3 regions of the Streptomyces sp. NPDC046203 genome follow, and region 2 is predicted to be linked to each of the others. Evidence: riboswitches for the same ligand, from Rfam matches in the RefSeq annotation. Region 2 holds a riboswitch; each other region holds the start of a gene.

What was found. A riboswitch is a leader RNA that binds a small molecule or an ion and turns the genes downstream of it on or off. The one in region 2 is predicted to bind thiamine pyrophosphate.
Positions count from the first base shown of each region.
Region 1: another riboswitch for thiamine pyrophosphate. It lies ahead of ABZ990_RS03600 (thiamine ABC transporter substrate-binding protein); the one in region 2 lies ahead of thiC (phosphomethylpyrimidine synthase ThiC).
Region 3: another riboswitch for thiamine pyrophosphate. It lies ahead of thiO (glycine oxidase ThiO); the one in region 2 lies ahead of thiC (phosphomethylpyrimidine synthase ThiC).

Region 1 is NZ_JBEYZX010000003.1:70,508-78,406, reverse strand. Features, by position in the region: gene frr (ribosome recycling factor) at 1-344, shown strand, start outside; gene ABZ990_RS03610 (phosphatidate cytidylyltransferase) at 733-1,917, shown strand; gene rlmN (23S rRNA (adenine(2503)-C(2))-methyltransferase RlmN) at 2,027-3,139, shown strand; TPP riboswitch at 3,270-3,391, shown strand; gene ABZ990_RS03600 (thiamine ABC transporter substrate-binding protein) at 3,484-4,569, shown strand; gene ABZ990_RS03595 (iron ABC transporter permease) at 4,716-6,332, shown strand; gene ABZ990_RS03590 (ABC transporter ATP-binding protein) at 6,332-7,351, shown strand; gene ABZ990_RS03585 (hypothetical protein) at 7,369-7,899, opposite strand, start outside.
Region 2 is NZ_JBEYZX010000007.1:103,298-111,196, reverse strand. Features, by position in the region: gene ABZ990_RS08445 (LacI family DNA-binding transcriptional regulator) at 62-1,168, shown strand; gene ABZ990_RS08440 (metallophosphoesterase) at 1,609-2,943, shown strand; gene ABZ990_RS08435 (hypothetical protein) at 3,101-4,021, shown strand; gene thiC (phosphomethylpyrimidine synthase ThiC) at 4,123-5,916, opposite strand; TPP riboswitch at 5,911-6,026, opposite strand; gene ABZ990_RS08425 (YibE/F family protein) at 6,098-7,465, shown strand; gene ABZ990_RS08420 (SsgA family sporulation/cell division regulator) at 7,485-7,899, opposite strand, start outside.
Region 3 is NZ_JBEYZX010000009.1:54,037-61,935, reverse strand. Features, by position in the region: gene metF (methylenetetrahydrofolate reductase [NAD(P)H]) at 7-924, opposite strand; gene thiE (thiamine phosphate synthase) at 1,143-1,844, opposite strand; gene ABZ990_RS10315 (Rv2175c family DNA-binding protein) at 2,071-2,436, opposite strand; gene ABZ990_RS10310 (FAD-dependent oxidoreductase) at 2,480-3,814, opposite strand; TPP riboswitch at 3,918-4,030, shown strand; gene thiO (glycine oxidase ThiO) at 4,028-5,212, shown strand; gene thiS (sulfur carrier protein ThiS) at 5,209-5,505, shown strand; gene ABZ990_RS10295 (thiazole synthase) at 5,511-6,305, shown strand; gene ABZ990_RS10290 (NUDIX domain-containing protein) at 6,738-7,172, opposite strand; gene ABZ990_RS10285 (Scr1 family TA system antitoxin-like transcriptional regulator) at 7,334-7,567, shown strand; gene ABZ990_RS10280 (DUF397 domain-containing protein) at 7,564-7,794, shown strand; gene pknB (Stk1 family PASTA domain-containing Ser/Thr kinase) at 7,890-7,899, shown strand, end outside.

The DNA of each region.
Region 1 (7,899 bases), on a different contig from region 2:
AGAGCGCGCTGCGCAACATCGAGCAGGCCATCCGCGACTCGGACCTCGGCGTCAACCCGAGCAACGACGGCAGCATCATCCGTGTGGTCTTCCCGGAGCTGACGCAGGAGCGCCGCAAGGAGTTCATCAAGGTCGCCAAGGGCAAGGCCGAGGACTCCAAGATCTCCATCCGCTCCGTGCGCCGCAAGGCCAAGGAGACGATCGACAAGCTCGTCAAGGACGGCGAGGTCGGCGAGGACGACGGCCGCCGCGCGGAGAAGGAGCTCGACGACACCACCGCGAAGTACGTCGCGCAGGTCGACGAGCTGCTCAAGCACAAGGAAGCCGAGCTCCTCGAGGTCTGATGTGAACGACTCATCCTGGAGGGCCCCGGCCGGATACGGCCGACCGGGGCCCGGCCAGGGGCCTGCCCCGGCGGGTCCCGCCCACGCCCACGAGGCGCACCCGACGACACGGACGCGGCAGCTGCCCGTCGTGTCGGGGGCGCCCGCCGGCGACGACCAGGACGTTCACGGCCGGGGGACCGCTCACCCGAGCGGTCCCCCGGCGGCCGATCACCCGTACGCGGCCCCCGCCGCTCCGCACGGCCACGGTCTCCCGCAGGGAGCCGGATTCCCCGGGAGTCCGGCGTTCCCCGAGGAGCCGGGGGTCATTCGGGGAACGGGACCGGGGCCGGCGTACGGACCCGCCCAGGGAACGGGCCGGGCACCGGAACAGCGCCACGGCCAGGCCATGGCCCACGGCTACGGCCAGGACCAGAGCCACGGCTCGGACCACGACTACGGTCATGGTCATGGTCACGGACGGAGCCACGGCCAGGAGTCGGGGTACGTCCCCGGACCGGGATACGGCACCGGATACGGCCCCGGATACGGACCCGGGCCCGGCCACGCGCCGGGACACCGGTACGATCCGGCGCAGCCGGCACCGGCCTACGCGCACGCGTCGCCGCCCGAGCCGGATCCCGGAGAGCCGGGGTTCCACCAGCCCGCGTTCCACGACCAGACGCCGCCGGCGCACGAGCACCCGCAGGAGCCCATGTCCAGCCCCTCCCAGCCGCCGGCGGCCACGCCCCCGCCCCGGCGGCAGCCGCGGCAGAAGAAGAGCGCGGGCCGTGACCTGGGCGCGGCGATAGGAGTCGGCGTCGGCCTCGGCGCCGTCATCATCGCCTCCCTCTTCATCTGGAAGCCGGTCTTCGTCGGCGTCGTCGCCCTGGCGGTCGTCGTCGGCCTGTGGGAACTGACCTCCCGGCTGAAGGAACGCAAGGAGATCAAGGCCCCGCTGATCCCGCTCGCCGTCGGCGGCGCCGCCATGGTGGTCGCCGGATACGTGCGGGGTGCCGAAGGCGCCTGGGTGGCGACCGCCCTCACGGCGCTCGCCGTCCTCGTCTGGCGGATGACCGAACCGCCCGAGGGCTATCTGAAGGACGTCACGGCGGGCGTCTTCGCCCTGTTCTACGTGCCCTTCCTGGCCACGTTCGTGACGATGCTGCTCACCCCGGACGACGGCCCGTGGCGGGTGCTGACCTTCCTGCTGCTCACCGTGGTCAGCGACACCGGCGCGTACGCGGTCGGCTGGCGCTTCGGCAAGAACAAGCTCGCCCCGCGCATCAGCCCCGGCAAGACCCGCGAGGGCCTGGCCGGTGCCATCGGCTTCACGATGGCGGCGGGCGCGCTGTGCATGGAGTTCCTCATCGACGGCGGCGTCTGGTGGCAGGGCCTGCTGCTCGGCCTCGCGGTCGCGGCCAGCGCCACGCTCGGCGACCTCGGCGAGTCGATGATCAAGCGGGACCTCGGTATCAAGGACATGGGCACCCTGCTCCCCGGGCACGGCGGCATCATGGACCGGCTGGACTCGCTCCTGCCGTCGGCGCCGGTGGTGTGGCTGCTGCTCGCGCTCTTCGTGGGCACCGGCTGACGGACGACAGCGGTACGCTGGAAGGGCCTGTGGCGTGTCGCCGCGGGCCCTTCGTACTCCCCGCCACCGTGGGGACGTCGGACCTCGTCGTCTTGAGGAGACGCCCGCCGTGGCCCGTCCACTTCCCGGAGAACTGACCTTCACCGCCCCCCGCGGGGCCAAGCAGCCCCCGCGGCATCTCGCCGACCTGTCGCCCGCCGAGCGCAAGGAAGCGGTCGCCGCGATCGGCGAGAAGCCGTTCCGCGCCAAGCAGCTGTCCACCCACTACTTCGCCCGGTACGCGCACGACCCGGCCGAGTGGACCGACATCCCCGCCGCCTCCCGCGAGAAGCTGGCCGGGGAGCTGCTGCCCGACCTGATGTCGGTGGTCCGGCACGTCTCCTGCGACGACGACACCACCCGCAAGACCCTGTGGCGGCTGCACGACGGCACCCTCGTCGAGTCGGTCCTGATGCGCTACCCGGACCGGGTCACCATGTGCATCTCCTCGCAGGCCGGCTGCGGCATGAACTGCCCGTTCTGCGCCACCGGCCAGGCCGGACTCGACCGCAACCTGTCGACCGCGGAGATCGTCCACCAGATCGTCGACGGCATGCGCGCCCTGCGCGACGGCGAGGTCCCCGGCGGACCGGCCCGGCTGTCCAACATCGTCTTCATGGGCATGGGCGAGCCGCTCGCCAACTACAAGCGGGTCGTCGGCGCCATCCGCCGGCTCACCGACCCCGAGCCCGACGGCCTCGGCCTGTCGCAGCGCGGCATCACCGTCTCCACCGTCGGTCTCGTCCCGGCGATGCACCGCTTCGCCGACGAGGGCTTCAAGTGCCGCCTCGCGGTGTCGCTGCACGCGCCCGACGACGAGCTGCGCGACACCCTCGTCCCCGTCAACACCCGCTGGAAGGTCCGCGAGGTCCTCGACGCGGCCTGGGAGTACGCGGAGAAGTCCGGCCGCCGGATCTCCATCGAGTACGCGCTGATCCGCGACATCAACGACCAGGCGTGGCGCGGCGACCTGCTGGGCCGGCTGCTCAAGGGCAAGCGGGTGCACGTCAACCTCATCCCGCTGAACCCGACGCCGGGCTCGAAGTGGACCGCGTCCCGCCCCGAGGACGAGAGGGCCTTCGTCGAGGCCATCGCCGCCCACGGCGTGCCGGTCACCGTCCGCGACACCCGCGGCCAGGAGATCGACGGCGCCTGCGGGCAGCTCGCCGCCTCCGAGCGCTGAGCCCCCGCGCGGGCCGCCAGGGTCCAGGTCCCCAGGTCCGAACCCCGGTCCGGATTCCGGCTCGGGCTCATGTCCGGGTTCCCGCCCCGGCGGGGAACGTGCCTAGTACGCTGGGTTCGAACACATCTGCATATTCCGACAGGGGAGCGCCACAGCGCTGAGAGTGCGGTGACCGGCCGACGGCCGGGGGACCGCAGACCCTCTGAACCTCGCCCAGGTCATTCTGGGTAGGAAGTTCGGACGAGACTCGAGCTGTTGCGCCCTGCCCGCGCCCGGATCCCCGGAGCGGGCAGGGCCGCGTCTCTTCCTGGTCACACCCAGGAGGAAAACCAGTGCACACCAAGATGAGCAGCCGGAAGCCGGCCGTCGTCGCGCTCGTGAGCGCGCTCGGGGTCACCACCCTCGCCGCGTGCGGCGGGAACACCACCGAGGACGGGGCCGGTACGGCCGGCAAGACCGTCACGCTCGTCAGCCACGACTCCTTCAGCGCCTCCAAGGAGGTGCTCGCCGCGTTCACGAAGCAGACCGGCTACACGGTCAAGGTCCTCAAGAGCGGCGACGCCGGCGCGGCCGTCAACAAGGAGATCCTGACCAAGGGCTCCCCGCAGGGCGACGTCTTCTTCGGCGTCGACAACACCCTGCTGTCCCGCGCCCTCGACAACGGCATCTTCACCCCGTACGAGGCCAAGGGCCTGGACCGGATTCCCGACGCGCTCCAGCTCGACAAGGCGGAGCACCGGGTCACCCCGATCGACACCGGCGACGTCTGCGTCAACTACGACAAGGCGTACTTCGAGGGCCGCAAGCTCGCGCCGCCGCAGACCTTCGACGACCTGGCGAAGCCCGCGTACAAGGATCTGCTGGTGATCGAGAACCCCGAGCGGTCCTCCCCGGGCCTCGGCTTCCTGCTCGGCACCGCCGCCCGCTACGGCGACGACGGCTGGGCCGACTACTGGAAGAAGCTCAAGGCCAACGGCGTGAAGACGGTCGACAGCTGGGAGCTCGCCTACAACCAGGAGTTCTCCGGCTCCGCCGGCGGCAAGAAGGCCAAGGGCGACCGCCCGCTCGTCGTCTCCTACGCCTCCTCCCCGCCGGTCGAGGTGCTGTACGCCGACCCGCGGCCGAAGACCGCGCCGACCGGGGTGTCCACCGGCACCTGCTTTAGGCAGACCGAGTTCGCGGGTCTGCTCCAGGGGGCGCGGAACCCGGAGGGCGGCAAGGCGCTCCTCGACTTCCTGATCTCGAAGAAGTTCCAGGACGACATGCCGCTCCAGATGTTCGTCAACCCGGTCGCCAAGGACGCGACGCTGCCCGCCCTGTTCACTGAGCACGGCGCGGTCGTCGACAAGCCGGAGACGATGGACCCGAAGAAGATCGCCGACCACCGCGACCCGTGGATTCAGCAGTGGACCTCGCTCGTCCTGAAGTAACCCCGGAGAGGCCGATGAGCCCGGAGAGCCCGGAGAGCCAGGCGGCCTCCGAGGCTCCGGCGGCCCCGGAGATTCCGGTCACCCCCACCGCCCCGGCGAGCCCGGGGCGCGGGGGCGGTGGGGGCAACGCGGCGCGGCTCGGGCTGATGCTGCTGCCCGTCGCGTTCTTCGCGCTGTTCTTCGCCTGGCCCGTCGCCTCCATCGTGGGGCGCGGGCTCCGGCCGGACGGCGCGTGGGCGTTCGGCGGGTTCGGCGAGACGCTGACCCGGCCGGAGATCCTCGACGTGCTGTGGTTCACGCTGTGGCAGGCCGTCGCCTCCACGGCGCTCACCCTGCTCGTCGCGCTGCCCGGCGCGTATGTGTTCGCACGGCTCGAATTCCCCGGCAAACGGCTGCTGCGCGCCGTCGTCACCGTGCCGTTCGTGCTGCCGACCGTGATGGTGGGGACGGCGTTCCTCGCTCTGGCCGGCCGGCGCGGACTGCTCGACGAGCTGTGGGGCCTGCGGCTCGACAACGGGGTGTGGGCGATCCTCCTCGCCCATGTCTTCTTCAACTACGCGGTCGTCGTCCGCACCGTCGGCGGTCTGTGGGCGCAGCTCGACCCGCGCCAGGAGGAGGCCGCGCGGGTTCTCGGCGCGTCCCGGTTCGGGGCCTGGCGGAGGGTGACCCTGCCCGCGCTCGGACCGGCCGTCGCCTCCGCCGCGCTCATGGTGTTCCTGTTCACGGCGAGTTCCTTCGGCATCGTGCAGATCCTCGGCGGCCCCGCGTACTCGACGCTGGAGACCGAGATCTACCGGCAGACCGCCGACCGGCTCCAGCTGTCCACGGCCGCCGTCCTCACCCTCGTGCAGTTCGCGGCCGTCGGCACGATCCTCGCCGTGCACGCCCGGATGGTGCGGCGCCGGGAGACCGCGCTGCGGCTGGTCCCGGCGGAGCGGACCGCGCGCCGGCCGCGCGGCGCCGGGCAGCGGGCGCTGCTCGGCGGCGTCCTGCTGTCGGTGGCGCTGCTGATCCTCGCCCCGCTCGCCGTTCTCGTCGAGCGTTCCTTCGCCACCCCGGACGGGTACGGGCTCGACTACTACCGGGCGCTGCAGTCCGTCGACGACAGCGGCACCTTCCTCGTGCCGATGACCGACACTCTCGTCAACTCCCTCCAGTACGCGCTCGCCGCGACCGCGATCGCCGTCGCCATCGGCGGTCTCGCCGCCGCCGCGCTCACCCGGCGCGGCTCCGGGCGCCTGGTGCGCGGCTTCGACGCGCTGCTGATGCTGCCTCTCGGGGTGTCCGCCGTGACCGTCGGCTTCGGGTTCCTCATCACCCTGGACGAGCCGCCGCTGGATCTGCGGGCCAGCTGGATCCTCGTCCCGCTCGCGCAGGCGCTGGTCGGGGTGCCGTTCGTCGTACGGATCATGCTGCCGGTGCTGCGGGCCGTGGACGACCGGCTGCGGGAGGCCGCCGCCGTGCTCGGGGCGTCGCCGTGGCGGGCGTGGCGCGAGGTCGATCTGCCGCTGGTGCGGCGGGCGCTGCTGATCGCCGCCGGGTTCGCGTTCGCGGTGTCGCTCGGCGAGTTCGGCGCGACGGTGTTCATCGCCCGCCCCGACAACCCGACCCTGCCGGTCGCCGTGGCCCGGCTGCTCGGCCGGCCCGGCGACCTCAACTACGGCCAGGCCATGGCCCTTTCGACGATCCTGATGGTGGTGTGCGCGGTGTCCCTGCTGCTGCTCGAACGGCTGCGCTCCGACCGGACGACGGGGGAGTTCTGATGCTGACGCTCGCCGGTGCGACGGTACGGTTCGGCGGCCGGGCCGTCCTCGACGCGGTCGACCTGGAGGTCGCCGAGCACGAGATCGTGTGTGTGCTCGGGCCCAGCGGCAGCGGCAAGTCGACGCTGCTGCGGGCCGTCGCCGGACTCCAGCCGCTGGACGGCGGGCGGGTCCTGCTCGGCGGCGTCGACCAGACGGCGGTGCCCACGCACCGGCGCGGTGTGGGCCTGATGTTCCAGGACCACCAGCTGTTCCCGCAGCGCGACGTCGCCGGCAACGTCGCCTTCGGGCTGCGGATGCGCGGGGTGGCGAAGGGTGAACAGGCCGCCCGGGTCGAGGAGTTGCTCGACCTCGTCGGTCTGCCCGGCGCCGGTCGGCGTGCTGTGTCCGCGCTCTCCGGTGGCGAACAGCAGCGCGTGGCCCTCGCCCGCGCCCTCGCGCCCCGCCCTCGGCTGCTCATGCTCGACGAACCGCTCGGCCAGCTCGACCGAGGTCTGCGCGAACGGCTGGTCGTCGAACTGCGCGCGCTCTTCGGTACGTTGGGGACGACCGTGCTCGCCGTCACCCACGACCAGGGCGAGGCGTTCGCGCTCGCCGACCGGATCGTCGTCATGCGCGACGGACGGATCGCCCAGTCCGGCACCCCGCTCGACGTATGGCGGGCGCCGGCGGACGAGTTCGTCGCCCGCTTCCTCGGCTTCGACAACATCGTCCCCGCCACGGTCACCGGCGCCGCCGCCGACACCGTCTGGGGCAAGATCCCCGTCCCCGACGGCTCCCCGCAGGGCGAACGGCACCTCCTCGTCCGCCCCGCCGGCGTCCGCCTCGCCCCGCCCGGCGACGGCCTCGCCTGCCGGGTCACCGCCCGCACCTTCCGGGGCACCCGGGTCGCCGTCACCCTCCGGCCGACCGAAGGCCCGCCGCTGGAGGCCGAGTTCGGCCTGCGGGACGCGCCGGACCAAGGCGCGGAGACGGGCGTGGTGTTCGAGGCGGAGGACGTGGTGATTCTCGGCGGGTGACGGCCGGCCACCGGGCGCTACCACCACCAGGGGTGCGTCGACCGAAGCTCGTCGTACAGCGCGCGCAGCCACGGCTGCCGGACCTCCGGCAGCCGGGACAGCGTGCGAAAGAACACGCGGTAGTCGATGGCGAAGAGCCACCCGGGGCGGTCGGGCACGGGGTAGTCGTCCCGCAGCACCCCGCCCGGCAGGACGCCCGTCGCGGGCAGCGGTGAGGTCTCCCCCGGCAGCGCGAGGCAGGCCCAGACCCCGTCGGGCAGCGGTACGGGCAGCGCGCCGCCGGCGGCGTCGGGCGCGCCGGCCGGGACGAGCGCGATGTCCAGGTTCCCGTCGGCCGGCACTCCCGGTCCGGCCACCCCCACCCGGCGCGCGGGCCCGTCCGACGGGAGCAACGCCTCGACCACTCGCGCGAACATCAGCTCGGCGTACCCGCCCGGCAGTTCCACCCGGTCACCCCCGGAGGCGGCCAGCAGATGGGCGAGCGCCGCTCCCGCCGCGCCCGACCAGCGGTCGCTCCACCCGCCGCCGGGGCTCTCCGGCGGGAGGGG
Region 2 (7,899 bases):
TCTCGATGCCTGCATATGCGCGCGGCCCGACCCACCCGCATCGCCCTACTATCGGCTCGCCATGACAGCAGCAGGGAAGCACCAGGTGAGCCGGGCACAAACCCGGGGAACCCGGCAGGGCCGGGCGGGCATCCGGGACGTGGCCGCCGCCGCCGGGGTCTCCATCACGACTGTCTCCGACGCACTCAACGGCAAGGGCCGGCTCCCGGACGCCACCCGCCGTCACGTCCGCGAGGTCGCCGACCGACTGGGCTATCGCCCCTCGGCGGCCGCCCGCACGCTCCGCACCGGCAAGTCCGGCCTCATCGGCCTGACCGTGACCACGTACGGGGATGAACCTTTCACCTTCACGGAATTCGCCTATTTCGCGGAGATGGCCAGGGCCGCCACCTCGGCCGCGCTCGCCCGCGGCTACGCGCTGGTCATCCTGCCCGCCACCTCCCGTCACGACGTCTGGTCGAACGTCGCCCTCGACGGCACCGTCGTCATCGACCCCTCCGACCACGACCCGGTCGTGACCGAACTCGTCCGCCAGGGCCTGCCCGTCGTCTCCGACGGACGCCCCGCCGGCACGCTGCCGGTCACCGCCTGGGTGGACAACGACCACGAGGCCGCCGTCCTCGATCTGCTCGACCACCTCGCGGCCGCCGGCGCCCGCCGGATCGGTCTGCTCACCGGGACGACGACCGACACGTACACCCGGCTCTCCACCACCGCGTACCTCGACTGGTGCGCGCGGGTGGGCCAGGACCCCGTCTACGAGGCCTATCCGGCGCACGATCCGTGCGCGGGCGCCATCGCGGCCGACCGGCTGCTCGCCCGCCCGGACCGCCCCGACGCCGTGTACGGGCTCTTCGACCCCAACGGCACCGACCTGCTCGCCGCGGCCCGCCGCTACGGGCTGCGGGTCCCGGACGACCTGCTGCTCGTGTGCTGCAGCGAGTCCACGGTGTACGCCACCACCGAACCGCCCATCACGACGCTCTCGCTCAAACCGCGCCGGATCGGCACCGCCGTCGTCCAGCTCCTCATCGACGCCATCGAGGGGATCGAGACGGACGGTCCAGTCGAGCGGGTGATACCGACGGAGCTGATCGTCCGTACCTCGTCGCAGCGACGGCCGCCGCGGACGACGGTGAGCCCGCCCCGCTCTCCCTCGAAGGACTGAAAACCGTCAAGCGCCGAAAAGGGCCGCCCGGACCGTGCGAAAACCGTGACGGACCCGGGCGGCCCGGCCCGAGAGGGCACCGGGAGCAGCGGCCCCGCGAAGGGGAACGACACGGCCCGAGGGGGGCCGGGCGGGGGACAGGCTCCGGGCGCGGCCCGGAGCCCCGGGGCGGGCGGGGGAGCCGGGGGACGCGTGAACCATTCGGCCCGGCATCGGTCGCACGCGGTCGCACACCGCGACGCGGCCCGGGCCGAGCCCTGAACCGGATCTTCCTAATTCGGGCGAAACGGCCGGTGAACCCGGAGTGGACCCGGATTCACCACCCCTGGTGCGTCACACAGGAGGACGCTCATTCCTATGATGGGCGGACGACACCGCGGACCATCACGACCAGGCCGGTCCGCGATGTGCAGGGCATCGCGACGGTGGTGGAGGGGTCGATGACACAGGGGGACGGGCAGGAACCCGTAGTGCGCACGGCGACGTTGCGTGACTTCCGTGTACCTCCGTACGCCAAGGTGCCCGTCCAGGGGCAGCCCGCCGACCCGCGGACCGCCCCGGCGCACGCCCCGGCTCCCGCGACCGCGCCCGTGGCTCCCCTGCCCGCGGACGCCACGCTCCACCTGGGCAGCCTCCCGCTCGGACACCCCCTGAACCCGTACCGGGGCGAGGAGTCCGAGCCCTACGACGTCTTCGCCGCCGGAGCGCCGGCCGCCGCGCCCGCCCCCGCGCACGCGCCGGTCGCCCCCGGGACCGTCCCCGAACCCCTCGCACCGGCCCCCGCGCCCGTGGCGCGGACGACCGACGGGCACCCCGGGAACGCCTTCCCCGAGGACGCGCTGCCCGAGGGGTACACCCCCACCGAGCGCGACCTGCCGGTCATCAACCGCGGCGACACCGTCCAGGTGCACGTCGATCCGCTGCCGCGCCCCGACGCCCAGGCCTCCGACGGCCGCGGCCCGCTCTATGTCGTGGGCGACGTCCACGGCTATCTCGACGAGCTGGTGGCGGCCCTGCGCGCCCAGGGCCTCATCGACGAGAACGGCGGCTGGGCCGCGGGCAACGCCCGGCTGTGGTTCCTCGGCGACTTCACCGACCGGGGTCCGGACGGCATCGGCGTCATCGACCTGGTGATGCGGCTGTCCGCCGAGGCCGCGGCCGCCGGCGGCTACTGCAAGGCCCTGATGGGCAACCACGAGCTGCTGCTGATCGGCGCCAAGCGCTTCGGCGACACGCCGGTCAACTCCGGCGCCGGCACCGCCACCTTCCAGGCCGCCTGGCTGCTCAACGGCGGCCAGAAGCACGACATGGACCGCCTCCAAGACGTCCACCTCCAGTGGATGTCCCGGCTCGACGCCGTCGTGGCGGAGGACGACCACCTGCTCCTGCACTCGGACACCACCGCGTATCTCGACTACGGCGCGAACATCGAGGACGTCAACGACACTGTCCACGAGATCCTCACCCGTAACGACGCGGACGAGGTCTGGGACCTCTTCCGGAAGTTCACCAAGCGCTTCGCCTTCCGCGACGAGGCGAGCGGCCCGGGCGCCGTGCGCGAGCTGCTCGCCACGTACGGCGGCCGGCGGATCGTGCACGGTCACAGCCCGATCCCGTACCTCCTCGGCCAGGTCGGCACGGAGGACGGCGGGGAGGACGAGCGCCCGGTCGTCGACGGCCCGCACGTCTACGCCGACGGTCTGGCCATCGCGATGGACGGCGGAGTGACCATGGCCGGAAAGCTACTGGTCGTCCAACTCCCCCTGCCCGCCTGAGGCATAACCGTACGCACCCGGGGAATCCGAACCCCGGGACGCCCCGCCACCACACGCCACGTGCTCCCGGCCGGTGCCTCCGTGGCGGGTCCTCCTCCGTTTCCGCCCGACCGGCAGTCTTTTCCGGCCGGTTTTGGCCCCCACGGAGCATCGGGGGATGCGCATGTACGTGGCCCCACATCTGCTGACCGAAGACCGCCTCGCTTTCGAACAGACCCTCGACGACGTGCTGCACGCCCTGGCCGGCGCGGAGGTTCCCGGCAGGGATGTCCCCGGCCCGGCCGGAGCCGCCCGGCCCACCGTCGCGCAGCTGCGCGCACGGGCGCTGGAGGCCGTGGAACCGATCACGACCACCGCCGCGACCGAGTACGACCACTTCATACGGGTGCGCGAACAGGCCCGGGCCCGTACACGAGCCGGTGAACAGGCCCATGAGCAGGCCGGTGAGCAGGCCCGTTCCGTCCACGGAGGCGGCGATACGGCAATGCGCCCCGCCCACGCGCGCGGGACGGAGCTCGTCACCGCCCTCACCGTCCTCGCTCCCCTCCTCGCGGGCACGGCGGCCACGATCCTGCTCCTGGCCGGGGCGGTCCTCCGGCTCGTCGAACCGGCTCCCGCCTTCGCGGACACCCTGCTCACCACGGGCCTGTACTTCGGCGCCGGCGCGGCGGCCGGGCTGCTGTGCGGGGCGATGGCCCTGGTGATCACGGCCCTGCGCAACGGAACCGCCCAGGCCGGGAATCCGGCCGCCACCCCCACCCCCACCCCCACCCCCACCGCGGCCACGACCACGACCACGACCGCCGACGACGAGACCGCGCGCGCCGAGGAGGCCTGGCGCCGGGCGCTGCGGGACCGGGGGATCGTCCCCTTCCTCCGCGACGCCCGCGCCCTGCCACCGATCCCGGACGAACACCGGGGGAACCCGGAGGCCCAGGAGGACCCGGTGCACCCGGCTCCGGGTACCGGCCGCCTCCCCCGGTCCGCCTCCAGCGCCCCGGACTTCACCGGACCCGACTTCACCCGCCCTGGCTTCACCGGGCCGGACCTCGGCGCGCCGGGGCACGACCCCGGCTGATCACCGGCCGTCCGCCGTCGATCAGCCGGTCGCCCGGTCGCCGGCGGGCCGCTCGATCAGCCCGCCGGCCGGTCAGCCTGTCAGACGGTGCAGGAGGTCGGTCAGCCGTCCGCCATCGGCAGATAGACCCGGTTGCCCGACGCCGCGAACTCCTCGGACTTCCGCAGCATCCCGGCGGCGATCTCCTCGTCGCTCGCCGCCGGAGCATCCCCGCCGAACTGCTCGGTGATGCTCCTGCTGATCTTCATCGAGCAGAACTTCGGCCCGCACATCGAGCAGAAGTGCGCCGTCTTCGCGGGCTCCGCCGGCAGCGTCTCGTCGTGGAACTCCCGCGCCGTGTCCGGGTCGAGGGCCAGATTGAACTGGTCCTCCCAGCGGAACTCGAACCGCGCGTCCGACAGCGCGTCGTCCCACGCCTGCGCGCCGGGGTGCCCCTTCGCCAGGTCCGCCGCGTGCGCGGCGATCTTGTAGGTGACGACGCCGGTCTTCACGTCGTCCCGGTTCGGCAGGCCCAGGTGCTCCTTGGGGGTGACGTAGCAGAGCATCGCCGTGCCCCACCAAGCGATCATCGCCGCGCCGATGCCCGAGGTGATGTGGTCATATGCCGGAGCGACATCGGTGGTGAGCGGGCCGAGCGTGTAGAACGGCGCCTCGTCGCAGATCTCCTGCTGGAGCTCCACGTTCTCGCGGATCTTGTGCATCGGGACGTGTCCCGGGCCCTCGATCATCGTCTGTACGTCGTGCCGCCGGGCGATCCGGTTCAGCTCGCCCAGCGTGCGCAGCTCCGCGAACTGCGCCTCGTCGTTGGCGTCGGCGATCGAGCCGGGCCGCAGACCGTCGCCGAGCGAGTACGTGACGTCGTAGGCCGCCAGGATCTCGCAGAGCTCCTCGAAGTTCGTGTAGAGGAAGTTCTCCTGGTGGTGCGCCAGGCACCAGGCGGCCATGATCGAGCCGCCGCGCGAGACGATGCCGGTCTTGCGGCGCGCGGTCAGCGGCACGTACGGCAGCAGGACACCGGCATGCACCGTCATGTAGTCGACGCCCTGCTCGGCCTGCTCGACGACGGTGTCCTTGTAGATCTCCCAGGTCAGTTCCTCGGCCCGGCCGTCGACCTTCTCCAGCGCCTGGTAGAGCGGCACCGTGCCGATCGGGACGGGGGAGTTGCGCAGCACCCACTCGCGGGTGGTGTGGATGTTGCGGCCGGTGGACAGGTCCATGACCGTGTCGGCGCCCCAACGCGTCGCCCAGGTCATCTTCTCGACCTCCTCCTCGATGGAGGAGGTGACCGCGGAGTTGCCGATGTTGGCGTTGACCTTCACCAGGAACCGCTTGCCGATGATCATCGGCTCGATCTCCGGGTGGTTGACGTTGGCCGGCAGAACGGCCCGGCCGGCCGCGAGTTCCTCCCGTACGACCTCGGGGGAGACGTTCTCCCGGAGGGCGACGAACTCCATCTCGGGCGTGATCTCGCCGCGCCGGGCGTACGCGAGCTGCGTCACCGCGCGCCCGGTCCGGCTCCGGCGCGGCAGCCGGGGACGGCCGGGGAACACCGCGTCGAGGTTCCTGAGCCCGCCGCGCGGCGAGGTGTGCTTGATGCCGTCGTCCTCGGGGCGGACGGGCCGACCGGCATATGCCTCGGTGTCGCCCCGGCCGGTGATCCAGTTCTCCCGCAGCGGCGGCAGACCGCGCCGGACATCGGTGTCGAAGGCGGGGTCGGTGTACGGGCCGGAGGTGTCGTACAGCGTGACGTCGTTGCCGTTGGTGAGGTGCACCTGGCGGACCGGCACCCGGATGTCGGGGCGGGAGCCCTCGACGTATCCCTTGTGCCAGCCCGGCGTGCGCTCCTGCCGCTCGTTCCGATCGGAGGCAGGGGTGTGCGCATCCTGAATGGTCATATGACCGAATCTCCCTACGCCGGCATTACCCGGTAACAGGTTCGGCGGTCGGCGCAGCGAATCGTCAGCGCCCTCTCAGCCCGGTGCTCCGAGCTCCCGCGTGTGCAAAGGCGTCACCACGCTAGCGCCATCTCTGGCGCGCTGAACAGTGGGCCTCGGGCCCTGTTGGGATGATCGACCGGTGAACCCGACGCCCCACGCCCCCGATCCGCACGGCCCCTCACAGGGTCACAGCCACCACCACGGGCCGGCCGCGCCCGTCTCCCTGCACCTGAGAAAGGTCATCGCCGCGGTCCTCGTCCCCTTCGCCGCGGCCGTGGTCGTCGGCCTGGTGATGCTGTGGCCGGGCAGCGCCCCGGCGCACCATCGCACGGGGGTCGGCTTCGACCGGCAGACCGAGCAGGGCAGGGTCGTCTCGGTCGCGCACCTCGACTGCAAGGACGTGAACGCCGCCCAGGCACCGGGCGCCGGGGAGCCGGCCCCGGGGGACGGCGCGGCGGCGAGCGCCGCGGAGAAGCTGTGCGCGAAGGCCACGGTCGAGGTCACGACGGGTCCGCACAAGGGCCGTACCTTCACCGAGATCGTCCCGCCGGACGCACCGCGCCAGCTCCGCCAGGGGCAGGGGGTGATCGTCGCGTACGCGCCGGACGCACCGCGCGAACTCCAGTATTCGGTCACCGATGTGAACCGGAAGGTGCCGCTCGCCGTGCTCGCCGGCATCTTCGCGCTGGTCGTCGTGCTCGTCGGCCGGATGCGCGGGGTGATGGCGCTGATCGCGCTCGTCGTGAGCTTCGCGCTGCTGACCATGTTCATCCTGCCGGCGATCATCGAGGGATCGAATCCGCTGGTGGTGGCCGTCGTCGGATCGAGCGCGATCATGCTGATCGCGCTCTACATGTGTCACGGTCTGTCGGCGCGCACCTCGGTGGCGGTGCTCGGCACACTCGTCTCCCTGCTGCTGATCGGTCTGCTCGGCTCGTTCTTCATCGACTGGGCCTCGCTGAGCGGCAACACGGACGACAACACCGGTCTCATCCACGGTCTCTATCCGGACATCGACATGTCGGGTCTGCTGCTCGCCGGCATCATCATCGGCTCGCTCGGCGTGCTCGACGATGTGACCGTCACCCAGACGTCGGCGGTCTGGGAGCTGCACCAGGCGGACCCGGCCATGGGGCCGCGGGCGCTGTACCGGGCGGGCATCCGGATCGGCCGTGACCACATCGCCTCGGTGGTGAACACCCTGGTGCTCGCCTACGCGGGCGCGGCGCTGCCGCTGCTGCTGCTGTTCTCCATCGCCCAGAGCAGCGTGGGCACGGTGGCCAACAGTGAGCTGGTCGCGGAGGAGATCGTGCGGACCCTGGTCGGGTCGATCGGTCTGGTCGCGTCGGTCCCGGTCACCACCGCGCTCGCGGCGCTCGTGGTGTCGGCGGACCGGCCGGGCGCCGGGGACGCGCCGGCGGAACGGGAAGGGGGACAGCCGGTGGGACGGCCGGCGGGGTGGAGCGGTCGGAAAGGCCGCGGCGGTCGGCGGCGCCGGGCCAAGTGACACCACTCCGGGCGCGGGCTCAGCCCGCGTTCTCCTCGGCGAGAATCCGTCCGAGTGCCGCCTCCAGGTGGTCCTCGAAGTCGCCGAGTGTCCGTTCCTGACCGAGCGGGACAAGCTTGTCCGTACGGTCGAGGAAGGCGACCAGCGGTGGCGCACTCGCCCGGAACAGGGCGCGGTCGCCACCGACCTGGAGCCGGATCATGACATCGGACAGTCCGTCGGGGTCGGTCGGCGCGATGTGCACGTCGCCGTCCCCGCTGGGTCCGTTGATCCCGTCGAGCAGGAGTTCTCGACCGAATGCCCAGGTCACGGGCGCGTCCCCGGGGAGATGGAACGTCATCCGCACCGCGTAGGGGTCACCGGTCTCGTATCGCAGTTCCACCGGGATCCTGAAGGAGAGCTCCTCGGAGACGAGGAAGCTCATCAGGACCTCG
Region 3 (7,899 bases), on a different contig from region 2:
GGCCGGTCAGGACTGCTGGTGCAGTCCGAGATTCTCGTAGATCTCGAGCGTCGCCACGGAGTTGTTGAGCGTGATGAAGTGCAGTCCGGGGACACCCTCGGAGAGCAGCCGCGCGCAGAACTCGGTCGCGAACTCGATCCCCAAGGAGCGTACAGCGGCCGGATCGTCCTTCACCGCGTGGATGCGGTCCCTGACGTCCGCCGGGAAGGCCGCGTTGCTCAGCAAGGGCAGCCGTTCCAGGGTCTTCACGCTGATCACGGGCATGACCTCGGGGATGATCGGCGTGTCGCAGCCGGCCTTCGCCACGCTGTCGCGCAGTCGCAGATACGCCTCCGGGTCGAAGAACATCTGGGTGATGGCGTAGTCGGCGCCCGCCCGGCACTTCTCCACGAAGTGGCGGATGTCGGTGTCCCAGTCGGTGGAGCGCGGGTGCATCTCGGGGAAGGCGGCGACGCCCACGCAGAAGTCGCCGGACTCCTTGATCAGCCGGACCAGGTCGGCCGCGTAGTGGACGCCCTCGGGGTGGGCGATCCAGTCGCCGAGCGGGTCGCCCGGCGGGTCGCCGCGGACGGCGAGCATGTTGCGGATGCCGACGTCGGCGTACTGGCCGAGGACGTTGCGCAGTTCGGCGACGGAGTGGTCGACCGCGGTCAGATGGGCGACCGGGGTGAGCGTGGTGTCGGCGGCGATCTTCTGGGTGGCCTTGACGGTGCCGCCGCGGGTGGAGCCGCCGGCGCCGTACGTCACGGAGACGAAGCTCGGGGCGACCGCCTCGATGCGGCGCATGGCGTTCCAGAGGCTCTGCTCGCTCTTCTCGCTGCGCGGCGCGAAGAACTCGAAGGAGTACGAGGTGCCACCGGAGGCGAGGATGTCGCGGACCGTGCGCGCACGGTCCGGACGGACGGAAGCGGTACCAAGGGCCATACCGGCAGGTTAGACGGGGCCCGGGGTGCGGCGGGGGCATGTCCGCTTAATGGACAACCGGCGGATGCGGCTGCGGACACCGTCCCGCCACCCGCTGGCACCCCCGAAGAGCCCTCCCCGGGCCCGCGCGAACGCCTTGCCCGACGCCTACCCGACGCCTTGCCCGGACGCCCTACCCGACGCCTTACCCGACGCCTTGCCCGGACGCCTTACGCGACTCAGGCGACCGGCGCGGCGGTCTCGCGCGCCGGGTCGCGTTCGCGGATGCGGCGGGCGAGGGCGGCCGCCGCGGCGGCGGGGTCGGTGGCCTCGGTGAGCGCGCGGACGACCACGATCCGGCGGGCGCCCGCGTCCATCACCTGGTCCAGGTTGGTCTCGTCGATGCCGCCGATGGCGAACCAGGGCCGGTCCTGGGCCAGGGAGGCCGCGTACCGGACGAGGCCGAGGCCCGGGGCATACCGTCCGGGCTTGGTGGGGGTGGGCCAGCAGGGCCCGGTGCAGAAGTAGTCGACGCCCGGTTCGGCGGCGGCCGCGGCCACCTCCGACTCGGCGTGGCAGGAGCGGCCGATCAGCACCTGGTCGCCGAGGATCGCGCGGGCGGCGGGCACCGGCAGGTCGCCCTGGCCGAGGTGGAGCACGTCGGAGCGGACGGCGTGGGCGACGTCGGCCCGGTCGTTGACGGAGAGGAGCGCGCCGTGGCGGCGGCAGGCGTCGGCGAGGACGGCCAGATGGTCCAGTTCCTCACCGGCTTCCATGCCCTTGTCGCGGAGCTGGACGACGTCCACGCCGGAGGAGAGCACGGCGTCGAGGAAGTCCGGCAGGTCGCCCTGGCGCTTGCGGGCGTCGGTGCACAGGTAGAGCCGGGCGGCGGCGAGCCGGTCGCGGGGCGGGGTGCGGGGCGAGGTGCGGGGCGACGGCACGGGCCGGGCGGAAAGTGCGGCCGACACGGACTGTGTGGTTGGCGCGGACGGCATGGGCGGTGCGGACTCCATGGAAAAGCTTCTCCCCCTCGGATGGTGCCGGACCGGCCGGCCGGAGCGGGGCCGGCCCGGCGTCCGCGCGCCGTACGCCCGCACACGTCCGGCTGGACGCGTACGGGCGTACGGACACCCGGACGTACGGGTGCGGATGTGCGGGCTTCTCGGGTCAGACGGCGAGCGCCTGGGCGCGGCGCTTCACCTCCGTGCCGCGATTCTCGGCGAGGGCCTGCGCGGGGGTGCCGGGCAGGCTCTCGTCCGGAGTGAACAGCCACTCCAGCATCTCTTCGTCGGAGAAGCCGTCGTCCTTGAGGAGGGTCAGGAGCCCGACGAGGCCCTTGACCACCTTGCCGTCCTGGATGAAGGCGGCGGGCACCTGGAGCGCGTTGTTCTCGCCGCGGCGTACGGCGATGAGCTGGCCCTCCTTGACCATCTGCCGGACGCGCGTCACCTCGATGTCGAGGAGCTCCGCGATGTCGGGGAGGTAGAGCCAGGAGGGGACGAGAGCATCGGTTCTTGCGTCAATCTCGGTCACGGGACAAGCGTGCCATCTCGGACCGACAGCCGGTAGTCGGGCCCTACCGGAGTGCCGCCTTCAGGGGGACGGCCGGGTCGGCGGCCTTCGCCGGGTCGACCTCGGCGCCGCTCTCGATCAGCCGGCGGCCCTGAGCGAGGTCGCGCGGACGGCCGACGGCCAGCAGGGCGCGGACGGCGCCGTCGCGCAGCCACAGCACGCTCCAGGCCGGCTCGGCCGGGTCGCCGCGCCACAGCAGGGTGTCGGTATCGGCGTGATGGCCGGCGTACTGGACGAAGCGGCCGAACTGCTCGGACCAGAAGTAGGGCACCGGGTCGTACGGCGCGGGCGACGGCACCCCGGCACCCGCACCCGCACCCGAATCCCCCGCATCGGTCCCGTCCCCCTCGCCCTCGCCCGCGCCGACGCTCGCGGCGGCCGTGCGCGCGGTCTCGGCGACGATGTCGGCGGCGACGGTACGGGGGCCCTGGAGGGCGTTGTCCCAGTGGTGGACGAGCAGCCGGGTGCCGTAGCGGGCGGACGGGAAGGACGCGCAGTCGCCGACCGCGTACACGTCGGGCAGCGAGGTGCGCAGCCGGTCGTCGGCGGTGATCGCGCCGTCCGGGTCGAGGGCGGCGCCGGAGCCGGCCAGCCAGCCGGTGGCGGGGCGGGCGCCGATGCCGACGACGACGGCGTCGGCGGGCAGGGCGGTGCGCTCGCCGGAGCGCCCGGCGCCCTCGGCGAGGACGACCCGGCCCGGCTCGATGTGCTCCACGCGCGCGTTGAGCCGGAGTTCGGCGCCGCTCTCGGCGTACCAGCGGGCCATGGGCACGGTCACCTCGGCGGGCAGGGCGCCGGCCAGCGGCCGGTCGGCGGCCTCGACGACGGTGACGGCGCAGCCGGCCTCGCGCGCGGCGGTGGCGAACTCGGCGCCGATCCAGCCGGCCCCGACCACGACGACGTCGCGCCGCTCTTTGAGGACGGCGCCGAGGCGGCCGGCGTCGTCGAGGGTGCGCAGCAGGTGGACGCCGGGGACGCCCTCGCCGCCGGGCAGGGTGAGCGGGTGGGCGCCGGTGGCGACGACGAGGGTGCCGTACGGGACGGGGCCGGCCTCGGTGTCGATCTCGTGGTCGGCCGGGCGGAGCCCGGTGACCTCGACGCCGAGGCGGAGTTCGACGCCGAGGGAGTCGAAGTCGATGTCGAAGGCGGAGTCCTCGGCCTTGCCGAGGAGCACGGCCTTGGACAGCGGGGGCCGGTCGTAGGGCTGGTGCGGCTCGGCGCCGATGAGGGTGACGGGGCCGGTGAAGCCCTGTTCGCGCAGGGCGACGGCGGTCTGGACGCCCGCCATCCCGGCACCGGCGATCACGACGTGGTGGGGTACCTGCTTCTGCTCGCTCACCCGGCCACCCTACGCACCGGACCCACCTGACATGCCGTCAGTTCCCGGGGGTGGCCGGAGGCGCCCTGTGGCGCGCCCCGGACGAGGGCTAGTGTGGCGGCCGTAGAGCACTCGCGGGAGCCCGGACGCACCGGGCTGAGAGGGAGGCTGACCGGCCTCCGACCGTACGAACCTGATCCGGGTCATGCCGGCGAAGGGAGGGGCTGGACGCCCATGTCGCGTACTTCCGGAACGGCCGCGGTCAAAGCCGCAGTCGACGTCCTCGTCATCGGGGGCGGAATCATCGGCCTGGTCACGGCCTGGCGGGCCGCGCAGCGCGGGCTGCGCACCGCCGTGGCCGACCCCGAACCGGGCGGCGGGGCCGCCCGGGTGGCGGCCGGCATGCTCGCCGCCGTCACCGAACTCCACTACGGCGAGGAGACCCTGCTCGGTCTCAACCTCGCCTCGGCGCGCCGCTATCCCGGGTTCGTCGCCGAACTCGCCGACGCCACCGGCGGTCTGGACGTCGGTTACCGCGCCTGCGGCACCCTCGCCGTCGCGCTGGACGCCGACGACCGGGCGCACCTGCGCGAACTGCACGCGCTCCAGAACCGCTGCGGGCTCGTCTCGCAGTGGCTGAGCGGCCGCGAATGCCGGCGGCTCGAACCGATGCTGGCCCCGGGGGTGCGCGGCGGGCTGCGGGTGGACGGCGACCACCAGGTCGATCCGCGGCGGCTCACGGACGCGCTGCTGGTGGCGTGCGAGCGGGCCGGGGTGGTGTTCCACCGGGCGCGGGCCGAGCGGCTCACGGTGGTGCGGGACCGGGCCGCGGGCGCGGTCCTCGCCGACGGCAGCGCGCCGGCGGCCGGGCAGGTGGTGCTCGCCGGGGGCTCGCTGAGCGGCCGGCTCGACGGCGTGCCGGCGCACGCCGTGCCCCCGGTCCGGCCGGTGAAGGGGCAGGTGGTGCGGCTGCGGGTGCCGCCCGCGTACGCGCCGTTCCTGTCCCGGACCGTGCGCGCGATGGTCCGCGGCAGCCAGGTCTATCTCGTGCCGCGCGAGAACGGCGAGCTGGTCGTCGGCGCCACCACCGAGGAGCAGGGCTTCGACACCACGGTGACCGCCGGTGGGGTGTACGAGCTGCTGCGCGACGCCCATGAGCTGGTGCCCGGCATCACCGAGCTGCCGCTCACCGAGACCCGTGCCGGGCTGCGGCCCGGCTCCCCCGACAACGCGCCGCTGCTCGGCCCGAGCGCGCTCGCCGGACTGCATCTGGCGACCGGGCATCACCGCAACGGGGTGCTGCTCGCCCCCGTCACCGGCGACGCCCTGGCCGAGGCGCTGACCAGCGGCTCGCTGCCCGAGGAAGCGCGCCCGTTCACCGCCCGCCGTTTCGCGCCCACCTCCCTGGAGTACGCATGAACACCGACACCGGCACCGAGACCGACAGCGGTACGGACAGCGACAGCGGTACGGACAGCGGTTCCGGCAGCGGCACGGCTTCCGGCACTTCCGTGGCCGTGACCGTCAACGGCCGGGCCCGGACGCTGGCCGGGCCGACGGCCCTCGCGGAGCTGGTCGCCGAGTTCACCCCGGCCCCCTCCGGCGTGGCCGCCGCCGTCAACGAGACCGTCGTCCCGCGCGGCCAGTGGGCGGCGACCCGGCTCGGCGAGGGCGACCGGGTGGAGATCCTCACCGCGGTCCAGGGAGGCTGAGCGCGATGTCCGACGACGTGTTCCTGCTCGGCGGCAGGGAGTTCTCCTCGCGCCTGGTCATGGGCACCGGCGGGGCGCCCAGCCTCGACGTGCTCGACCGCTCCCTGGTCGCGAGCGGTACGGAACTGACCACGGTCGCCATGCGCCGCCTCGACCCGACGGTGCGCGGCTCCGTCCTCTCCGTCCTCGAACGGCGGGGCATCCAGGTCCTGCCGAACACCGCCGGCTGCTTCACGGCGGGCGAGGCGGTGCTGACGGCGCGGCTGGCCCGGGAGGCCCTCGGCACGGACTGGATCAAGCTGGAGGTCATCGCCGACGAGCGGACCCTGCTGCCGGACCCGGTGGAACTGCTCGACGCGGCGGAGACGCTGGTGGACGACGGATTCACGGTGCTGCCGTACACCAATGACGACCCGGTGCTCGCGCGGAAGCTGGAGGACGCGGGCTGCGCGGCGGTCATGCCGCTCGGCTCGCCGATCGGCTCCGGGCTCGGCATCCGCAACCCGCACAACTTCGAGCTGATCACGGCGGCGGCGGGGGTGCCGGTGATCCTCGACGCGGGGGCGGGCACGGCCTCGGACGCGGCCCTCGCGATGGAGCTGGGGTGCGCGGCGGTGATGCTCGCCTCGGCGGTGACCCGGGCCCAGGACCCGGTGCTCATGGCCGGGGCGATGCGGCACGCGGTCGAGGCGGGTCGGCTCGCCTACCGGGCGGGGCGGATCCCGCGCCGGCACTTCGCGGAGGCGTCCTCACCCCGGGAGGGCCTGGCCCTGCTGGACCCGGAACGCCCGGCGTTCTGAGCCCTCCCGGGTGGGGGGGCCGGGCCCCGGAGCCGTAACGGGGCCCAGCACGTCGTCGACGAGAACCCGGCCGACGGGGGAGCTGCCTCACCGCAGACCCCATCAGCGGACAGTGGCGGGCCGGCCCGGGGCTCGGCCGGCGGTCAGCGGCTCCCCGCCGTGGAGTTCGACGGCGAGCGGGCGGCCCCGGAAAAGCCGGGCCAGTTGCCCGATCCGGTCGGCGCTGATCCGGGCTCCGCCGGGCCTCCTTGCGCTTCTCGTAGCAGTGGGGGCAGTCGATGTCACAGGTCTCCCCGCGCAGCTTGACGATCACCGACACCGCCGTGCTGGTGTCCTCGGGCTCCAGGCTCCGGTAGAGCCGGTCGATCGGGTGGTGCTGTCCGGTGGTGCGGTGCATCGGCTGCCTCCCTCGCTGCCGTGACCGGTCAAGACTCAGTCGGACAGGCGTCCCAGCAGGGCGCCCTGGCCGGACTGGAGGATGTGAGCGGCCTCCAGCGGGATCCAGAAGCACTCGAAGCGGGTGGGCTCCTGCTCGCCGTCGTGGTCCTCCTGGCTCATCCACCGCTCCGGGGTGGGCTCGGTGAGCTCCAGGTGGAAGACGTGCCGGTGCTGGATCTCGAACCGGTACGGGCTGATGTCGTACTCGGTCTCGCCGAGCTTGCGCACGATCTTGAAGTCGCTCAGGCCGGTCTCCTCACGGGCCTCCCGCAGAGCGGCGGCCTCCGGGGTCTCCCCGGGGCGGATGCTGCCGGCCGGGACCTGGATGCCGACCTCCTCATAGCTGTAGTCGGTGTGCCGGAACACCAGCAGCCGCCCGTCGCGCACGACGTAGACGAGCACCTTCTCCTTGGTGACCTTCTCGGGCATCGGAACAACCTCCACGTGGTCGGGAATGATCGTCTGGAGCTCGCGGGACCGCGGCTCCAACCCCTGAGGCCCGGCGATGGGGCAGATCGGGGAGCCCAGGAGTCTAGAGCTGCTGAAGCCGTGCCAACTCCTTTGCCGCGAGCCGCCTTCGGAGGCTCGGGGTGCCGCTGAGCGCCGGGGCGCACGCGGGTATGGACGGCCCGTTCATGCTGATGTCGTTCGCCACCGGTGCCGACACCGTCACGATCGAAGCCACCCGCGCACGCCTGCATCTCACCGACCACGAGTCGGTCGAGGTCTACCGCGCCACCAGCAACCATCTGAAATCGGATGCCCTCAGCCAGAAGGCATCCCTGTCCCTGCTCAAAACGATCGCCAAGGAACTCGCGTCATGAACAAGAACGACCTCGACCCCGCCTGGCTCGCCGGCCAGCTCGACGGAGCCGAGTGGAAGACCGCCAGCAGCGGCGGGACCAACTGCGTAGAGGTCGCCTTCCTCGAGAGCGGGATCGTCGCGATCCGCGACTCCAAGAACAAGCACAAGCCGCCGCACATCTTCGACGACGCCGAGTACGACACCTTCGTCGCCGGCATCCTGCGCGGCGAACTGCGCAGGATCTGACCGCCCAGCCCGACGCCGATCAAGCACGTCACAAGAGCGCTGCAGAGCCCGGCCGGACGGACGGGGCCCGGTCCGGGCCCTCGTAGACTCGACGGGTGGACACGA